Regions from separate parts of the Achromobacter sp. genome, predicted to be linked through region 1. Evidence: riboswitches for the same ligand, from Rfam matches in the RefSeq annotation. Region 1 holds a riboswitch; the other holds the start of a gene.

What was found. A riboswitch is a leader RNA that binds a small molecule or an ion and turns the genes downstream of it on or off. The one in region 1 is predicted to bind manganese.
Region 2: linked by a shared signal. The riboswitch ahead of mntP (manganese efflux pump MntP) and the one ahead of ACO6D5_RS19160 (sodium:calcium antiporter) in region 1 are both predicted to bind manganese.

What each region holds. Positions count from the first base shown of each region.
Region 1 is NZ_DBHKZA010000052.1:25,175-30,815, forward strand. It holds gene dusB (tRNA dihydrouridine synthase DusB) at 1-224, opposite strand, end outside; gene ACO6D5_RS19145 (UbiH/UbiF/VisC/COQ6 family ubiquinone biosynthesis hydroxylase) at 342-1,511, opposite strand; gene ACO6D5_RS19150 (TM2 domain-containing protein) at 1,591-2,055, shown strand; gene ACO6D5_RS19155 (aminopeptidase P N-terminal domain-containing protein) at 2,062-3,405, opposite strand; yybP-ykoY riboswitch at 3,546-3,704, shown strand; gene ACO6D5_RS19160 (sodium:calcium antiporter) at 3,784-4,788, shown strand; gene ACO6D5_RS19165 (hypothetical protein) at 5,249-5,584, shown strand.
Region 2 is NZ_DBHKZA010000008.1:42,126-47,766, reverse strand. It holds gene ACO6D5_RS04675 (extracellular catalytic domain type 1 short-chain-length polyhydroxyalkanoate depolymerase) at 1-673, opposite strand, end outside; gene ACO6D5_RS04670 (CopG family transcriptional regulator) at 702-1,124, opposite strand; yybP-ykoY riboswitch at 1,285-1,457, shown strand; gene mntP (manganese efflux pump MntP) at 1,468-2,043, shown strand; gene ACO6D5_RS04660 (LysR family transcriptional regulator) at 2,165-3,070, opposite strand; gene ACO6D5_RS04655 (YajQ family cyclic di-GMP-binding protein) at 3,083-3,565, opposite strand; gene ACO6D5_RS04650 (heme ABC transporter ATP-binding protein) at 3,650-4,438, opposite strand; gene ACO6D5_RS04645 (iron ABC transporter permease) at 4,435-5,433, opposite strand; gene ACO6D5_RS04640 (ABC transporter substrate-binding protein) at 5,417-5,641, opposite strand, start outside.

The DNA.
Region 1 (5,641 bases):
TCGGCGCCCGCGATCTGGACGGAAATGGGGGCGATCTCGCCGTCGTGGTTCAGGCGGCGGGACGTCTTGACGCTATCCCACAACTTGGGGTTGCTGGCGGCCATTTCCGACACGGCATAGCCGGCCCCCAACTTCTTGCAAAGTTGCCGGAAAGGGCGGTCCGTCACGCCCGCCATGGGCGCGACAAGAACATTGTTGGGAAGGGTCCATTGGCCTATGCGCATGGTCACATTTTAACCGGCTCGATCGAACCCCCATTTTCAGCCGGCAACAGCTTGGTAACAAACGGGGGCGAAAGCAGTCGATTCCGCGCCCTGGGCGGGCGCGGAACGAGAGCGGGATCAGGCGCGGAAACCTTGCAGCAGATGTTGGGCCAGCGGCGCGCGCAAGGGGGAGGCCAGATCCATCCCCAGCAGGGCCAGGCCGCACGCATGCTCCACCGGCGCCAGGCCGGTGGCGAATACGCGGGGCATCAGGTCGGTCAGGCCGGCGGTGATGATGCGGTCGACCTGGCGCGCTTGCGCGAACTCGGCCAGCAGGGCAGTGGGGCTGGCCTCGGGACGGGCAAGCCAGCCGGCCAGCGTCTGGGCCAGGCGGGCGGCGTCGCGCAGCCCCAGGTTCAGGCCCTGGCCCGCGACGGGGTGCAGGGTCTGCGCGGCATTGCCGATGGCGGCCACGCGGCCTTGCACTTGCGCCCGGCGGGCGGCCAGCGACAGCGGAAAGACATGGCGCGGGGCCTGGCTGGACAGCCGGCCCAGGCGATCGCCGAAGGCGGCCGACAGCGCTTTCGAAAAAGCCGTGTTGTCCAGCGCGGCCAGTTCGGTGGCGCGATCGGGGGCGCTGCACCACACGACGGAATAGGCGTCCGGCGTCTGGGGGTGAGGCAGCAGGGCCAACGGCCCTTCGGCGGTGAAACGCTCCCAGGCCCAGCCGCGGCGCGGCAGGGATGCATGGGCGGTGGTCAGCACGGCATGCTGGCCGTAGTCGCGGCGCAGGTCGGTCGCGCCCGCGCCGTCGGACTGCACGGCGACCTGGCTAAGCAGCGTGTTCTCGCCCTGCACGATGCGCACGCCGTCCGCGTCCTGGCTGTCCACGCGCGCGGCCGGGCCCGACAGGACGGTGACGCCACAGGCGGCCACGCATTCGTCCAGCCGGGCGTGCAGCCCGGAATACGCGACGACGCTGCCCAGCTGCGGCACCCCGAAGTCGGTGTTCTGGATCACGGTGCGGCCCAGCCGTCCGCGCTGCGAGACATGGATGTTGCGGATGTCGGCCGACCGTTCGGGCCAGGCATGCAGCGATTCCAGCAGCACGCGGCTGCCATGGTTCATGGCCAGCACGCGGGGGTCGGCGACGGGTACGGCCGCGGCCGGTGCGACCGGGGCGGGCGCGGCGCCCGCGAGCAGGGCGATGCGTGCCGGGTCCGGCGCCACGCGCGCCAGCATCAGGGCCAGCACGCGGCCCACGGGGCCGGCGCCAAGAATCGCAATGTCGAAGGCGGATGCAGTCATGTCCGGATTTTAACCGTCCACTACAATCCGGGACAGCCGACGCGGCTGGTCGCGCGGCCCACCCTCCCGGTTGATCGATATGACGCAGGTTCAGGCTTCCCCTTCGCTGTCCGCCGTATCCGCCCGCCGCCCGCGCGGCAAAGTCGCAGTCGGTCTGCTGGCCTGCCTGTTCGGCTGGCTGGGCGCCCATTGGTGGTACCTGGGCCGACGTCACGCCTGGCTGGTGACCACGCTGTCGCTCGTCTGCCTGTTCTGCGCCTTCCGCTTCTACCCGGTCTGGTACGACAACCCCGCTTTCTTCCTGCTTTTCATTCCGATGATCGACGGGTTCATTGAAAGCGCGGTGTTCTCGCTGATGCCGGACGAGAAATTCGACCGCCTGTACAACCCCGAGCTGGGCCGTCCCACCGCCACGGGATGGGGGCCGGTGCTGGTCGCCATCCTGGCCTGCCTGGTGGGCTCGGTCGTCTCGATGTTCGCCATCGCCATGGTGGTGGTCTACGTCTGGGTGGCAATGGGCTGGCTGGACGGGCTGGTGCTCTGAGGCCGCTTATTCGCGCATCAGCGCTTCGATCTCGCTGGCCTGTACCGGCACGCCGCGCGTGATCAGTTCACAGCCTTCGTCCGTCACCAGCGCATCGTCTTCGGTACGGATGCCGATGTTCCAGTAGCTTTCCGGCACGTCGTCCGCCGGGCGCACGTAGATGCCCGGCTCGATCGTGAGCATCATGCCGCGTTCCAGCTTGCGCCAGGGGCGGTCGGCCCCCTGGGCGGGGCCCCGCTGGCGGTAGTCGCCCACGTCATGGACGTCCAGGCCCAGCCAGTGGCCGGTGCGGTGCATATAGAAGCGGCTGTAGTCGCCGGATTCCAGCACGCCGTCCAGGGATCCCTTCAACAGTTTCAGGTCCAGCATGCCTTGCGCCAGCACGCGCAGCGCGGCTTCGTGGCCGTCATTGAAGCTGCGGCCGGGCGCGGTGGCCTGGGCTGCGGCTTCTTGCGCGGCCACGGTCAGGTCGTACAGCGCGCGTTGCGGGCCGCTGAAGCGGCCGTTCACGGGAAAGGTCCGGGTGATGTCGCTGGCATAGCTGTCGACCTCGCAGCCGGCGTCGATCAGGACCAGGTCGCCGTCGCGCAGCACGGCTTCGCCCGCCGGGTAGTGCAGCACGCAGGCGTTGGCGCCCGTCGCGACGATGCTGTTGTAGGCCACGGCCTGGGCGCCGTGCCGGCGGAATTCATACAGCAGTTCGGCTTCCAGCTCGTATTCGTGCATGCCGGCGCGGGCGACGCGCATGGCGCGCGCGTGCGCCCCGGCAGAGATTTTCGCCGCGCGCCGCATCGCGGCGATTTCGGATGGGTCCTTGACGAGCCGCATCTCCGCCAGCAGGGGGCGGATGTCTTGCTGGCGCGCGGGCGGCGCGTGGCCGGCGCGGCTGGCGTCGCGGGCCGCAGCCAGCCAGCGGTGCAGGCGGCCGTCGGTGCGCTTGTCGCCAGCCAGGGGTGCATAAAGGGTGGGATGGTCCAGCATCAGCGCGGGCACCAGTTCGTCCAGCGCATCCAGCGCATGGGCGTCGTCGAAACCGAAGTACGCGGCGGCGGCTTCGGGGCCGAAACGCTTGCCTTCCCAGATCTCGTGCTCCACATGGCGCGGGCGGCAGAACAGCACGGCGCGGTCGGTCGCTCCCGCGATCAGCACCAGCCAGGCGCCCGGTTCGGTGAATCCGGTGAGATAGAAGAAGTCACTGTCGTGGCGATACGGGAATTCGGCGTCGCGGTTGCGGATCGCCTCGGGCGCGGTGGCCAGGATGGCAATGCCGCCGCCATCGGCGCGCATCCGGTCCATCAGGCGTTGGCGCCGGGCGGCGAAGGGGGCGATGTCGGCGGGAGGCAGGCTCATGGCGGGCAGGGGCGCGAACCCCGCGAAGGTGTGGATGCGGCTTACTTTACCCCGCTATCGCGCGGAAACAACAGCGGGCCGCGTTCCCGCGGCGTCCGCGCGGGATTCACTGGACCGTCAGGTCGGCGCTGCTACAATCGCCGCTCTGTCATTGGGGAGTAGCCATCCTTTGTCCCCAAAGGAGTTAGCGTCAACAGACTTGGTGGTTCAGGGCCGCGTAGCGGTTGCTAGAACCCCATGGCGCTAACGGTTTCCATGCAAGCGGCCCGCCCGCCGCATGGATCAGCCAGGCGAGACCTTTGGCCGCGTTGCGTTCACCCTAGCCGGGCGAGCCGTAGCGTCGCGCCAATTGGTTTCTGCTCGTCCGGCTGCGTTCATATGTTGCTCACCCTGTTTCTGTTTTTCCTGTCCGCGGCAGTGATCTACTTCGCCTGCGAATTCTTCGTCAATGGCGTGGAATGGGTCGGACACCGCTTCCATCTGGGCGCCACCGCCACCGGCACCGTGCTGGCCGCGTTCGGCACCGCCTTGCCGGAAAGCGCGGTTACCTTCATGGCCGTCGTGTTCGGCGACACCCCCGAGCAGAAAGACATCGGCGTCGGCGCGGCCATGGGCGGCCCGCTGGTGCTGGCGACCCTGGCGTACGCCGTGGTGGGCTTCGCCCTGTGGCGCGCCCGCAGGGGCCAGCCCACGCAAGCCAACTGTATCAACGCGGACCAGCGCCGGCTGGCCCGCGACCAGGCCTGGTTCATGGGCATCTTCATCTTCAAGGTGGGCCTGGGCCTGCTGGCTTTCGCCTGGAAGCCCTGGCTGGGCATCCTGTTCCTGGCGACCTACGGCCTGTACATCAAGCGCGAACTGAGCCATGACGAGGAACGGACCGACAGCGAGGACCTGGAGCCGCTCAAGCTGCGCCCCCGCGACGAGGACCCCACCATGTTCTGGGCCGCGACGCAGACCATCCTGGCGCTGGTGGTCATCGCGGGCGCCTCGCACGTATTCGTGAACCAGATCGAAGTGCTGGGCATCTTCATGGGCGCGTCGCCGCACGTGGCCGCCTTGCTGCTGGCGCCCGTCGCCACCGAATTGCCCGAGATCATGAACGCGCTGATCTGGGTGCGCCAAGGCAAGGAGCGTCTGGCGCTGGCCAACATCTCGGGCGCGATGATGATCCAGGCCACCATCCCAAGCGCCTTGGGCATCTTCATGACGCCGTGGCTGCTGGACGCCCCCTTGCTGGCCGCGGGCCTGTTCACGATGCTGTCGATCGGCCTGCTGTGGCTGCGGTTTCGCAGGTCGGTGATGAGCGTGCCGGCGTTGTCGGCGGTGGGCGGCTTCTACGCCTTGTTCGCCGCCTATCTGGGGTGGCATTTCTACGCCTGACCCCGGACTTGGATGCCGATTGCGGCGCAGGCTCAACGGGCCTGCGCCGTTTTTGCATTTTTTGGCCGTTTTCCAAGCAAAGAAGGCCCATAAACCTTGTCCATCAGTGGAAACCCGCGTAAACTCCTGCTGTTATCCATCCCAGGAGCAGTCTTCGTGAATACCGATTCCGGCGAAAGTAGTCGATCTTGCATCGACCTCGCTGTCTGACAGGAAACACGCAGAACTCCATCTGCCGCATCCTGTCATGCAGGTTGCGGCGTATCCCAAGCCTCGGGTGTCTACCCAGGCAATAGCGCAGGCCTTCGGCTTGCCGGGAATCTCCCCAACGTAAACCGCCAGAACCGCCGCTTGCCGCAGCGCCAGCGTTCGTGCACGTCTTGTGTCCGTTCGTCATGCGCCGCGCAGGCGTGCACGCGTACTCGCGATCACGCTCCCCATTCTTGCAATGGAGGTCGTTATGCGTTTCTTCGACTTGTTCCTACGCCGCGCAGGCGTGGACCGCGCCACCGCCCTGGGCCGCCGCCGCGGCACTTCGCGCTTGACGGTCATCTGTCCGCGCGACGAACTGGGCGCATTGCGCAAGCAGATCTGCCTGGACTTCAGCGCCGCCGGCCTGGATGTCTCGCAAGTGCAGATCGACCAGGGCCAGGACCCGAGCATGGCGTCGGCTTGCATCACCGTCAATTGCCCCCCGGAACTGCGGGCGGAACTGATGTCGCAAGCGCGCCGCCTGAGCGCCAATCCCGCCGTGCGCCACGTGCATTTCGGCGCGCAAGCCGCCGCGATGGCCTGACGCCAACGCCTATTCCCACAGGAGAGATCATGCCTAGTGCCTTAGACCCCGAACCTC
Region 2 (5,641 bases), on a different contig from region 1:
CCGCGGCGGCGAACAGGTCGGGATAGGCGCCCGCCAGGATGGCGGCCATCGCGCCGCCCGCCGACAAGCCCGCCACGTAGACACGCTGCGGGTCGATCGCATGGGTATCGATGACGGCGCGCGTCATGCCGGCCAATATTTCAGGTTCGCCCCGGCCTCGTTGCTGATGATTGTGCTTGAACCAGTTCCAGCATTTCTGCGGATTGGCCTCGCGCGACTGCACGGGATACAGCACATAGAAGCCCTGCGCCCGCGCGGCCTGGTTCATGGCGGTGCCGGCAGCGAAATCGTCGGCGTCCTGGGTGCAGCCGTGAAGCATGACGACCAGCGGACGGGGTTCAGTGCCCGCGTTGGGCGGCACGTAAAGCTTGTAGCTGCGGTGCCCCCCGGCATTGCGGAAGGATCCCGCGGTGAACGTGTCGCCCGCTGTGGCCGGCTTGTCCGCAGGCGGGGCGACGTCGTCGACCGTAGCCGTTGCCTTTGCCGACCGGGCGGCGGGTTCCGGGATCTCCCAAGCCTCGACATCGATGACGTCGGCATCGTCTTCGCGGGCAGGCGCGGCAGTTGCCCCGCCCCGCAACGCGGCTTGGATGGCGGCGGTCGCGGCGGCGAGATCGCCGGAACGCGTCAGCCGGGTCGCCTGGTTCATGAGTTGCTGGAATTCGGGATGCATGGCGTTACCTTGACGGCTAGGGGAAAAGTCAGCGGATGCGCTGACGCAGGGCGGCCTTGACGGCGGCGCTGGCATGCAACGCGCCCAGGACCGTCACGGATTCGATGGTGGCAAGCGCCAGCTCGGGGGTGACGTCCGGCGCGATGGTCGCCAGCCCCAGCACCCGGATCTGCAGCATTTCCCCCGCGGCCTGAACCGCCAGCAGATCCTGCGAGGTGTAGTGCTGGATGCCCAGAACAAGCGTCTTTCGGCTGACCGCCTGGCGAACGGCCTCGCCATGCGTGGCCAGTTGGTTGCGGATGGCCGTTCGTATCAGGTCGGTGCGGTTCGCGTAGAACCCTTCCTGCACCAGAAGATCGATATGGCCCAAGTCGACATACCCGAGATTGATGGTGATCTTCTCATCGGAGGGCTTGGGGACGGAGGCGAGGGAGGGGGCACGAGGAGGCATGACGGAATATTAAAACCATCCACTTGGATGGCCTATGGATGTTTCAATTTGCCATATCCGGCATCCGGCGGCCGCCTTTTGCCGGTGTACCGTCCCCGCCGGCATTCCCCCACCCGCTCCAGGGACTGTCACACGCCCGACGGCAAGCTCTGCTAGACTGCGTTCTCTCTTTGGGGAGTAGCCGCCTTTCAGCCTGGCCTGAAAGGGCTTACGTCAACATTCTTGGCCCTAGCCGGCCATGGCGTAAGCGGCATTTGCGCTTGGCGAGACCACGGACTTTTCACACGACGCTGGGCGGTGTGGAGGGTCTGTGCCGTTCTCGCCCAGTCGGACCCCTCTCTCCATGAATGCCATCTCCCTCATCGTCCTCGCGTTCGCCATGTCGACGGACGCGTTCGCGGCCGCCATCAGCAAAGGCGCCGCCCTGCACAAGCCCCGCCTGCCGGAAGCCCTGCGCACCGGCGTCATCTTCGGGGTCATCGAAGCCATCACGCCCGTGATCGGCTGGGGGCTCGGATCTGTCGCGGCGAAGTTCGTGGCCGACTGGGACCATTGGATCGCGTTCGGGATGCTCTGTATTCTCGGGGGGCTGATGATCCGCAACGCCTTCAAGGAAGAGGAAGAAGACGCCGCGCCGGTCGTCCGCCATTCCTTCTGGCTCCTGGCCGCGACCGGATTCGCCACCAGCATCGACGCGATGGCCGTGGGCGTCGGCCTGGCGTTCGTCGACGTGAACATCGTGGTGGCCGCCATCGCAATCGGCCTGGCCACCACCTTGATGGTGACGATCGGCGTGATGCTGGGCCGCGCGCTGGGCAGCGTGGCGGGCAAGCGGGCCGAAGTGCTGGGCGGGATCGCGCTGATCGGCATCGGCTCGGTGATCCTGTACGAGCACCTGACGGCGGCGGCCGCAGCGTGACGCTTCAAGGATTTGAGTCTTCCAGGAAATCCAATGCCCGAACCTGGCAGGTGAACATTGAGAGTCGGAATTTACTCCAGCCCGCCGCCTTCCCTCAACATCGCCGATCAGCCTTGGCGCATCACCAGGTACTGTCCGATCCTTTCTGGAAATACGCCACCAGGAAATCCACGAACACGCGGACCTTCGCCGATAGATGGTGCCTTTCCGGAAACACCGCATAGATGTCGGCTTGCGGCAAGGCGTAGTCTTCCAGCACGCGCACCAGCCTGCCGCTGCGCAGGTAGCGGGCCAAGTCCCATTCCGCGCGTTGCAGGATGCCCAGGCCGGCCAGGCCCCAGGTCAGCGTGACTTCACCGTCGTTGCTGCTGAGGTTGCCGCGCACCTTCACGGTTTCGCTGCGGCGGCCCTTCGTGAAGCGCCACAGTCCGTAGGCGGCCTCGTTCTGGCGCAGCACGATGCACTGGTGCCGCGTCAGGTCATGCGGCGTGGCCGGCACGCCGTGCGTCTTCAAGTAGGCGGGGGACGCGCAGACCAGCCGCCGGTTGGGCGCGATCTTGCGGGCGATGAGGCGGGTGTCGGGCAGGTCGCCGAAACGCACCGCGACGTCGAACGCATCCTGCACGAAGTCGGCGGGACTGTCGGTCAGCTGCAGTTGCAGCGATACCTCAGGATATTTTGCGGCGAATTCCGCAATCGCGGGCGCGATGTAGCTGCGGCCGAAACCCAGCGGCGCGTTGACCTTCAACAAGCCGCGCGGGCTGGCCTGACGGCTGGCGATCAGCTCGTCCAGGTCTTCGATTTCGCCCAGGATGCGGCGGGCGCTTTCCAGGTAGACCTCGCCTTCGGCCGTGAGGCTCAGGCGCCGCGTGCTGCGGTTGAACAGGCGCACGCCCAGGCGCGCCTCGATCTGGGCCAGCCGCTTGCTGACCGCGGCCGGCGTGACATCCAATTCCCGCGCGGCGGCCGACATGCCGCCGGCGCGCGCGAGTTCAACGACGAGTTGCAGCTCCGTGGAATGACCCATGAGCCGGCGACATCAATCGCGGAAGTTCTCGAACTGCAGCGGCAGATCGACGTCGGTCTTTTTCAGCAGCGCGATGGCGGTCTGCAGATCGTCGCGCTTTTTGCCGGTGATGCGCAGCTTGTCGCCGTTGATCTGGGATTCCACCTTGAGCTTGGCGTTCTTGATGGCGGCGATCAGCTTCTTGGCCACCGGTTGTTCGATGCCCTGCTTGATCGTGACCTTCTGGCGCGCGCCGCCCAGGTTTTCCAGGGGGTCGGCCACGTCAAGGCAGCGCACGTCGATGCCGCGTGCCGACAAGCGGCCGCGCAGGATGTCGAGCATCTGCTTCAACTGGAACGCGCTGGACGCGACCTGGGTCACGACGAAGCCTTCCAGTTCGAACTTGGCGTCGGTGCCCTTGAAGTCGAAACGGGTGGAAAGTTCGCGGTTCGCCTGGTCGATGGCGTTGGTGAGTTCGTGTTTGTCGACTTCGGAGACGACGTCAAAAGTAGGCATGACACGGGTCCTGTTGAGTGATGAGTGAAAAAGGCGAATACATGCGTATCGCCTATTTTACCGGCCCCACGGCCCGTGTCCCCCTCACCCGGTCAACACCAGCAAGCGCTCCGGTTTCAGCGGGTGCGCGATCACCTGCGCATCGATCCCGTAAGCCAGGAACAGGTTGGCCGGCGTCAGCACCTGGGCGGGCGTGCCCACCGCGATGCCGCAGCCTCCGCTCAGCAGCAGCAGGCGGTCGCACCAGCGCGCGGCCAGGTTCATGTCATGCAGGATCACCAGTACGCCCGTATTGCCGGCGTGCGCCAGTTCCCAGGCGCGGCCAAGCAGGTCGCCCTGATGCTTCGGGTCCAGGCTGGCCGTGGGCTCGTCCAGCAGCAGGTAGCGCGCTTCACCAGGCGCGCGCGCGGCATGGCACTGCACCAGCACCCGCGCGAACTGCACGCGCTGCTGTTCGCCGCCGGACAGTTCGGGATAGCGGCGCCCGCCCAGGTGCGCCACGTCGGCCAGTTCCAGCGCCTGCGTCACCAGGGCATCCACCTGGCCGGGCGGCAATTCGGGAAACGGGTAGGCGCCCATGGCGACCACCTCGCGCACGTCCAGGTCGAAGGTCAGGCCGGGCTTTTGCGGCAGCACGGCGCGGCGGCGTGCAAGCTCCCGGTGCGCCATCGCCGTCAGGGCGGCGCCGTCCAGGCGCGCGTGGCCCGAGTCGGGCGTCAGTTCGGATGCCAGCGCGCCCAGCAGGGTTGACTTGCCGGCGCCGTTGGCGCCCAGCAGGCCCACCACTTCGCCCGGACGCACGTCCAGCGACACGTCGGTCAGGATGCGGGCGCCCCCGCGGGACAAAGTCAGGTTTTGCGCGGCAAGCGTCATCCGATCCTCCTTCCACGCGCCAGCAGCCACAGGAAGAACGGCCCGCCTACCAATCCCGTCACCAGGCCGATGGGCAATTCCGCCGGCACGACAACCGTACGGGCCGCCCAGTCCGCCAATACCAGCGCCAGCGCGCCAGCCAGAACGGTGGCCGGCAGCAGCCAGCGGTGGTTGGCGCCCAGCGTCAGGCGCACCAGGTGCGGCACCACCAGCCCGACGAAAACAATGGTGCCCGTGGCGGCGACCAGCGGGCCGACGATCAGCGCGCTGGCCAGCACCAGCTTGGCCCGCACGCGTTTGAGCGCATAGCCCAGATGCTGGGCCTCGCGTTCGCCCAACAGCAAGGCGTTCATGACGCGCCACTGGCTGACCAGCCACGCGCTCACAAGCAGGACCCAGGGGCCCAGGAACGCCAGCAGCTTCCAGTTGGCGCCACCCAGGCTGCCCATGTTCCAGAAAGTCAGGTCGCGCAGTTGCGCGTCGGTGGCGATGAAGGTCAGCATGCCGATCAGGCTGAACGCCATGGCGGTGATCGCCACGCCGGCCAAGAGCAGGCCTGCCACGCCCGGCACCCGCCGGCCCACCGCGTAGGCGCATAGCGTGGCCAGCAGACTGCCCACGAACGCCAACGGCGCCGTCACCCAGAACCCGCCCGAGAACAGCACGATGGCGGCCACCGCCCCCAGCGCGCCGCCTGCTGAAATGCCGATCAGGCCGGGTTCGGCCAGCGGATTGCGGAACAGCGCCTGCATGGCGGCGCCCGATATCGCCAGGCCCGCCCCCGTCACCATCGCGAACAGCACGCGCGGCAAACGGATGTCGATCAGCACATTGCGCCACAAGGCGTTTTCCGGCGTCGGCGCCCCCCACAGCAGGGATGGCAGTTCGCGCAGCGGGATCGCCACCGCGCCATGGGCGGTGGCGGCCAACGCCGCCAACACCAGGGCTGCGGTCAACAGGCCCAATGCCAACGGCGCGCTAACGCGCCATGACATCCGCGACCTCCTTTTTCAGCTGGGTCAGCGCCAGGGGCAGCCGGGGCCCCATGCCCAGGATCAGCAAGTCGTCCATCACCACCACCCGCCGCTTGGCCGCGGCTTGGGTCGACGCGATGCCCGGCAGGCGCAGGAAGGCCTCCATGCCGCCGCCCGCATCCAACGAGGCTTGCGTGACCACGATCAGGTCAGGCGCCAGCGCGCCGAC